Regions from separate parts of the Streptomyces sp. NBC_00094 genome, predicted to be linked through region 1. Evidence: riboswitches for the same ligand, from Rfam matches in the RefSeq annotation. Region 1 holds a riboswitch; the other holds the start of a gene.
The links. A riboswitch is a leader RNA that binds a small molecule or an ion and turns the genes downstream of it on or off. The one in region 1 is predicted to bind ZMP and ZTP.
Positions count from the first base shown of each region.

Region 2: another riboswitch for ZMP and ZTP. It lies ahead of OG580_RS02645 (phosphoribosylaminoimidazolecarboxamide formyltransferase); the one in region 1 lies ahead of glyA (serine hydroxymethyltransferase).

Region 1 is NZ_JAPEMB010000001.1:4,986,649-4,990,154, forward strand. Features, by position in the region: gene OG580_RS22195 (polysaccharide deacetylase family protein) at 1-32, opposite strand, end outside; gene rocD (ornithine--oxo-acid transaminase) at 136-1,341, opposite strand; ZMP/ZTP riboswitch at 1,452-1,542, shown strand; gene glyA (serine hydroxymethyltransferase) at 1,621-2,889, shown strand; gene OG580_RS22210 (hypothetical protein) at 3,049-3,506, opposite strand, start outside.
Region 2 is NZ_JAPEMB010000001.1:590,239-593,744, forward strand. Features, by position in the region: gene OG580_RS02635 (BTAD domain-containing putative transcriptional regulator) at 1-437, opposite strand, end outside; gene OG580_RS02640 (glyceraldehyde-3-phosphate dehydrogenase) at 573-2,018, shown strand; ZMP/ZTP riboswitch at 2,114-2,208, shown strand; gene OG580_RS02645 (phosphoribosylaminoimidazolecarboxamide formyltransferase) at 2,243-3,400, shown strand; gene OG580_RS02650 (glycosyl hydrolase family 8) at 3,410-3,506, opposite strand, start outside.

The DNA.
Region 1 (3,506 bases):
CGCAGGGCGTGACGCAGACGGAGTCTCGGCATGGCGGCATCATTGGCCTAGACCAACTGTCGTGTCAATGCCCCGAGTTGTCCCCTGGCCCGGCCCGCGCGGTGGCGCGGGCCGCCCCTACTCAAGTGGACTCGGTCAGTCCGACAGCACCCCCCTCAGCTGTTCGAGGCCCCAGTCCAGGTCCTCCTTCGAGATGACCAGCGGCGGCGCGATCCGGATCGTCGAGCCGTGGGTGTCCTTCACCAGGACCCCCCGCTCCATCAACTTCTCCGAGATCTCCCGGCCCGTGCCCCGGGCCGGGGCGATGTCCACCCCGGCCCACAGGCCGCGTCCGCGCACCGCCTCCACCGCGCCGCCGCCCACCAGCAGCCCCAGCTCGGAGTGGAGGTGCTCGCCCAGCTCCGTCGCCCGCTCCTGGAACTCGCCCGTCCGCAGCATCGCGATCACCTCCAGGGCCACCGCGCAGGCCAGCGGATTCCCGCCGAAGGTCGACCCGTGCTCGCCCGGCCGGAACACCCCGAGCACCGAACGGTCGGCGACCACCGCCGACACCGGCACCACCCCGCCGCCCAGCGCCTTCCCCAGGATGTACACGTCCGGCACCACGCCCTCGTGCTCGCACGCGAACGTCCTGCCCGTCCGGCCGAGGCCCGACTGGATCTCGTCCGCCATGAACAGCACGTTCCGCCGCCGCGTCAGCTCCCGGACGCCCGGCAGATAGCCGGCCGGCGGCACCAGGACACCCGCCTCGCCCTGGATCGGTTCGAGCAGCACCGCCACCGTGTTCTCGGTGACCGCGGCGTCGAGCGCCGTCAGGTCCCCGTACGGAACGATCTCGAACCCCGGCGTGTACGGGCCGAAGTGGTCGCGCGCCTCGTGGTCCGTGGAGAAGCTGACGATCGTCGTCGTCCGGCCGTGGAAGTTGTTCCCCGCGACCACGATCTTCGCGTGCCCGTCCGGCACGCCCTTCACCTCGTACCCCCACTTCCGGGCGGTCTTCACGGCCGTCTCGACCGCCTCCGCCCCCGTGTTCATCGGCAGCACCGCCTCCTTGCCGCACAACTCCGCGAGCTGCGTGCAGAACTCGGCGAAGCGGTCGTGGTGGAAGGCGCGCGAGGTGAGCGTCACGCGCTCCAGCTGCGCCTTCGCGGCCTCGATCAGCCGCCGGTTGCCGTGCCCGAAGTTGAGCGCCGAGTACCCGGCGAGCATGTCCAGATAGCGGCGCCCCTCGACATCGGTCATCCAGGCCCCGTCCGCCGAGGCGACGACGACCGGAAGGGGGTGGTAGTTGTGAGCGCTGTGCGCCTCCGCGGAAGCGATCGCGTCTTGCGTTCTCGACACGGGATCTCCGTTCGTCCTGCGGCTCATGGGGTGGCTCGTGGCTCCCCTTCTTATCGTCGCTCGTATGCCGGACGTGGAAACCTCGACGACGGCGCGCCCGCTAGTCTGGAAACACGCACGGCGACTGGCGTACGGGGAAGCGACCCCGGGGGAGCCGTGCGCGGCAGACCACACGAGGCGCCGCTCGCCTGGGCGTCACGGGACCCGACAGTCCCGCGTGGCGCCGCGCCTCTCACCGCAGTGTCCCGGGACCCGCCGCAACGCCCGGAGGACACCATCGTGACCACGCCCCAGCAGCACCCCGCCCTCGCCACGGCCGACCCCGAACTCGCCGCCCTCGTCGGCGCCGAGGAACGGCTCCAGGGCGAGACCCTCCGCCTCATCCCCAGCGAGAACTACGTCTCCGCCGCCGTCCTCGAAGCCTCCGGCACCGTCCTCCAGAACAAGTACAGCGAGGGCTACCCCGGCCGCCGCTACTACGAGGGCCAGCAGAACATCGACCGGGTCGAGACCCTCGCCGTCGAGCGCGCCAAGGCGCTCTTCGGCGTCGACCACGCCAACGTCCAGCCCTACTCCGGCTCCCCGGCCAACCTCGCCGTCTACCTCGCCTTCGCCGAGCCCGGCGACACCGTCATGGGCATGGCCCTGCCGATGGGCGGTCACCTCACCCACGGCTGGGGCGTCTCCGCCACCGGCAAGTGGTTCCGGGGCGTCCAGTACGGCGTACGCCAGGACACGGGCCTCATCGACCTCGACGAGGTCCGCGAGATCGCCCTCAGGGAACGCCCGAAGGTGATCTTCTGCGGCGGCACCGCGCTGCCCCGCACGATCGACTTCGCCGCCTTCGGCGAGATCGCCCGCGAGGCAGGCGCCGTGCTCGTCGCCGACGTCGCCCACATCGCCGGCCTCATCGCGGGCGGCGCCCACCCGTCCCCGGTCCCGCACGTCGACGTGATCTCCACGACCACCCACAAGACCCTGCGCGGCCCGCGCGGCGCGATGCTGATGTCCCGCGAGGAGCACGCCAAGGCCCTCGACAAGGCCGTCTTCCCCGGCCTCCAGGGCGGCCCGCACAACCAGACCACCGCGGCCATCGCCGTCGCCCTCCGCGAGGCGGCCCAGCCCTCCTTCCGTGACTACGCCCACGCCGTCGTCGCCAACGCCAAGGCCCTCGCCGAGGCACTCCTCGCCCGCGGCTTCGACCTGGTCTCCGGCGGCACCGACAACCACCTGATCCTGATGGACCTCACGCCCAAGCAGGTCCCGGGCAAGATCGCCGCGAAGGCCCTCGACCGGGCGGGGATCGTCGTCAACTACAACACCGTCCCGTACGACCCCCGGAAGCCCTTCGACCCCTCCGGCGTCCGCATCGGCACCCCCTCCCTCACCTCCCGTGGTCTCGGTACGGAGCACATGGCCCAGGTCGCGGAGTGGATCGACCGCGGTGTCGCCGCCGCAGGCACGGGCGACGAGGAAACGCTCGGCCTCATCCGCAAGGAGGTCGCCGACCTCCTCTCCACCTACCCGGCCCCGGGCCTCCCGACCTGACCTGACCCGACCCGACCCGGGCGGACCCGACCCGGGCGGACGCGACCCGGGCGGACGTGACCCGGTCCGGTCCGACGCGGTCCGGTCCGGCGTGACCCGACCCGGTCCGACGTGACCCGGTCCGGGCCCGGCGCGGTCCGGTCCGCGTGACCCGGCCCGTCAGCCGGTCGACTCCGCCGTCCGCCGGGCCTCCTCCGGGTCCGGTATGCCTTCCAGGCGGAAGGTGAGCGCGCCCCCGTTCCTCGTCCAGAGGAGCGTGGGGCCCGCCGTACGGACCTCGTGGGTCCACACCGAGCCCGTCCCGTCCGTCAGCGGGAAGGTCAGCAGGTGCGGCGCCGCGAACCAGTACCCCTGGGCGCCGTCCGGGAGGTCCACCCACCGCGGCTGCGTCCTGACCTCCTTGGCGAAGCCGATGTCGAGACGGGCCGGGAACTCGTCCAGCCGGACCGTCCGCTCCCCGTCGCGCCAGCAGAGGCTGATCACCGCCCGGCCCCCCTCGGCCGACCCGGTCACCGCGACCGCGTCCGGCGAGCCGAGGGAGCGGGGTATCACCGGCTCGAACCCGGCTCTTCGCCCGGCCTCCGTGAGGGCCACCGGGTCGGGGCAGCCCGGCACCA
Region 2 (3,506 bases), 4.4 Mb from region 1:
AGGCTCATCGCCCCGGCGGTCTCCCGGAGGACGCCCTCCCAGTCCTCCTGCTCGTGGGCGTGGCCCGCGGCCCGTATCCGGGTCTCGAAGACGTCCGCGTCGAGCTCGCCCTCGTGGACGAGCAGCCGGTAGCCGGGGGCCACGGTGAGCAGGCGCCCTCCGGTCCCGGCGTCGGTGGGGGCGGCTCCGGCCGGGGGCCCGTCCACGGTGGCGAGGACCCTGCGCAGCCGGGTGAGGTGGTTGGCGAGGGAGGCGTCGGCGCTGGCCGGTAGCGAGTCGCCCCAGAGCGCCGCTTTGAGGGTGTCCTTCGGGACGGTGTGCCCGGCGCCGAGGAGCAGGGCGGCGAGGAGGACGCGGACCTTGGGGCCGGTCACGGGTCGCGGTTCCGTACCGTCGTGGACCACGAGCGAACCGAGCAGTCCGAACTTCACCACCATGCCCCCGCATCCGGTAGACGGGCCCGCCCTGCGGCGGATCCCGGCGCCGTCCATCGTACGGTTCGGCCCCCCCTTGATTGATCAAAGCGGCCGGGGGTTACCATATGAGCGCCGCCTAGCTCGAAAGATAAACTTGTGACTGTCAATGACGACTCGTTCACCAGCTGGAAGAACCGCGAGGAGATCGCGGAGTCGATGATCCCGATCATCGGGAAGCTGCACCGGGAGCAGGACGTCACCGTCCTGGTCCACAGCCGCTCCCTGGTGAACAAGTCGGTGGTCAGCATCCTCAAGACCCACCGCTTCGCCCGGCAGATCGACGGCGAGGAGCTCTCGGTCACCGAGACGCTTCCGTTCCTCCAGACGCTCACGACGCTCGACCTGGGCCCGTGCCAGATCGACATCGGCGTGCTGGCCGCGGACTACAAGACCGACGACCGCGGTCTCTCCGTGGCCGAGTTCACCGCCGAGGCCGTCGCCGGCGCCACCGGCGAGAACAAGATCGAGCGCCGTGACGGCCGCGACGTCGTCCTGTACGGCTTCGGCCGCATCGGCCGCCTCGTCGCCCGCCTCCTCATCGAGAAGGCCGGTTCCGGCAACGGTCTGCGCCTCCGCGCGATCGTCGTCCGTGGCGGTGGCGAGCAGGACCTCGTGAAGCGCGCCTCGCTGCTGCGCCGCGACTCCATCCACGGTCAGTTCCAGGGCACGATCACGGTCGACGAGGCGAGCAGCACGATCGTCGCCAACGGCAACACGATCAAGGTGATCTACGCCAACGACCCGTCCGAGGTCGACTACACGGCGTACGGCATCGACAACGCCATCCTGATCGACAACACCGGCAAGTGGCGGGACCGCGAGGGCCTCTCCAAGCACCTGCGCCCCGGCATCGACAAGGTCGTCCTGACCGCGCCCGGCAAGGGTGACGTGCCGAACATCGTGCACGGCGTCAACCACGAGACGGTCAAGCCGGACGAGAAGATCCTGTCCTGCGCCTCCTGCACCACCAACGCGATCGTCCCGCCGCTGAAGGCCATGGACGACGAGTACGGCGTGCTGCGCGGCCACGTGGAGACGGTCCACTCGTTCACGAACGACCAGAACCTCCTGGACAACTACCACAAGGCCGACCGCCGTGGCCGTTCCGCGCCGCTGAACATGGTGATCACCGAGACCGGTGCCGCCTCGGCCGTCGCCAAGGCCCTGCCGGACCTCAAGGCCCCGATCACCGGCAGCTCCATCCGCGTGCCGGTTCCGGACGTCTCGATCGCGATCCTGAGCCTGCGCCTCGGCCGCGAGACCACCCGCGAGGAGGTCCTGGAGTACCTCCGCGACGTCTCGCTGCACTCGCCGCTGAAGCGCCAGATCGACTTCACCACGGCCCCCGACGCCGTCTCGATGGACTTCGTCGGCTCGCGCCACGCGTCGATCGTGGACGCCGGCGCGACCAAGGTCGACGGCGACAACGCGATCCTCTACCTGTGGTACGACAACGAGTTCGGCTACTCGTGCCAGGTCATCCGGGTCGTCCAGCACGTCTCCGGCGTGGAGTACCCGACCTTCCCGGTCCCGGCGGTCTGATCCTCGGGATTCCCGAGCTCACCACCGCACGACCGCGCGCCGCACGTCCCGTACGGGAGGTGCGGCGCGCGGCGTTTCCGTCGTGCGGGTAGCATCGTGCCCGCCGCGACTGGCGAAGGTGGATCACCACCGGGGAGCGGCAGTTGATCCCGCTGTTCCCGCGTGAGCGTCGACCGCCTGGGCGCCTGCGTCAGTGATGTCCCGCTGACCCAGGAGGTCTTGAGATGGAACTGCGTTACGGCATCAATCCCCAGCAGCTGGTGGCGACCACCGCGCCGGTGGTGCCCGGGAACCTGCCGGTCAGGGTGGTGAACGGCAGCCCGTCCTACATCAACCTGCTGGACGCGCTGAACAGTTGGCAGCTGGTACGGGAGGCGAGCGCCGTCCTCGGACGGCCGGCCGCCGCCTCCTTCAAGCACGTCTCGCCGGCCGGGGCGGCGGTGGCCGGCCCCGTCGACGAGGTGACCGCCGAGCTGTACGGCGTCGACCGCGACCGTGTCGGTGCGCTCACCAGCGCCTATCTCCGGGCCCGTGACGCCGATCCGAAGTCCTCGTACGGCGACTTCGCCGCCGTCTCGCACCCGGTCGACGCCGAACTCGCCGAGCTGCTGACCCGGGTGGTCTGCGACGGTGTCATCGCCCCCGGCTACGCTCCCGGCACCGTCGAGACCCTCAGCCGGAAGAAGAGCGGCCGCTTCCTGGTCATGGAAGCCGACGAGACCTTCACCCCGCCGGGCCAGGAGGCCCGGGAGGTGTTCGGTGTGCGGCTGACGCAGCAGCGCGACGACGTACCGCTCTCCCCCGCGCTCCTGGACGACGTCGTGTGCGGTGAGCTCACGACGGCGGCCTCGGAGGACCTCCTGCTCGGACTGGCGGTGCTGCGCTACACCCAGTCCAACTCGGTCTGTTACGTACGCGGCGGGGCGACGCTCGGGATCGGCGCCGGGCAGCAGTCCCGGGTGGACTGCACCCGGCTGGCGGGCGCGAAGACCGACACGTGGTGGCTGCGCCGCCACCCCGCCGTCCGCGCGCTCGCCTTCCGGCCCGGTGTCCGCCGCCAGGACCGGATCAACTGGCAGATCCGGTTCGTCGAGGGCGACCTCACCCCGGACGAGCGCGAGCGCCTGTCCGGGGCCCTGTCCGTGCCCGCCCCCGACCTCACCGACCGGCAGCGCACCGAGTGGCTCGCGGAGCTGACCGGGGTGGCGTTCGCCTCGGACGGCGCGCTGCCCTTCCGGGACAACGTCGACCACGCGCGCCGGCACGGCGTCACCGCCGTCGCCGAACCCGGCGGGTCGATCCGCTCCACCGACGTGGAGGACGCCTGCCGCGAGCACGGGATCACGCTCGCGCGCACCGGGCTGAGGCTCTTCCACCACTGATCGGCGCGCTTACGGGACCCAGTGGTTCCCGGAGGCCGTGATCATGACCTGGAGCTGGATGCTGGCCGAGAAGTAGCTGCTCGTGTCGACCGGCGTGGCCAGCATC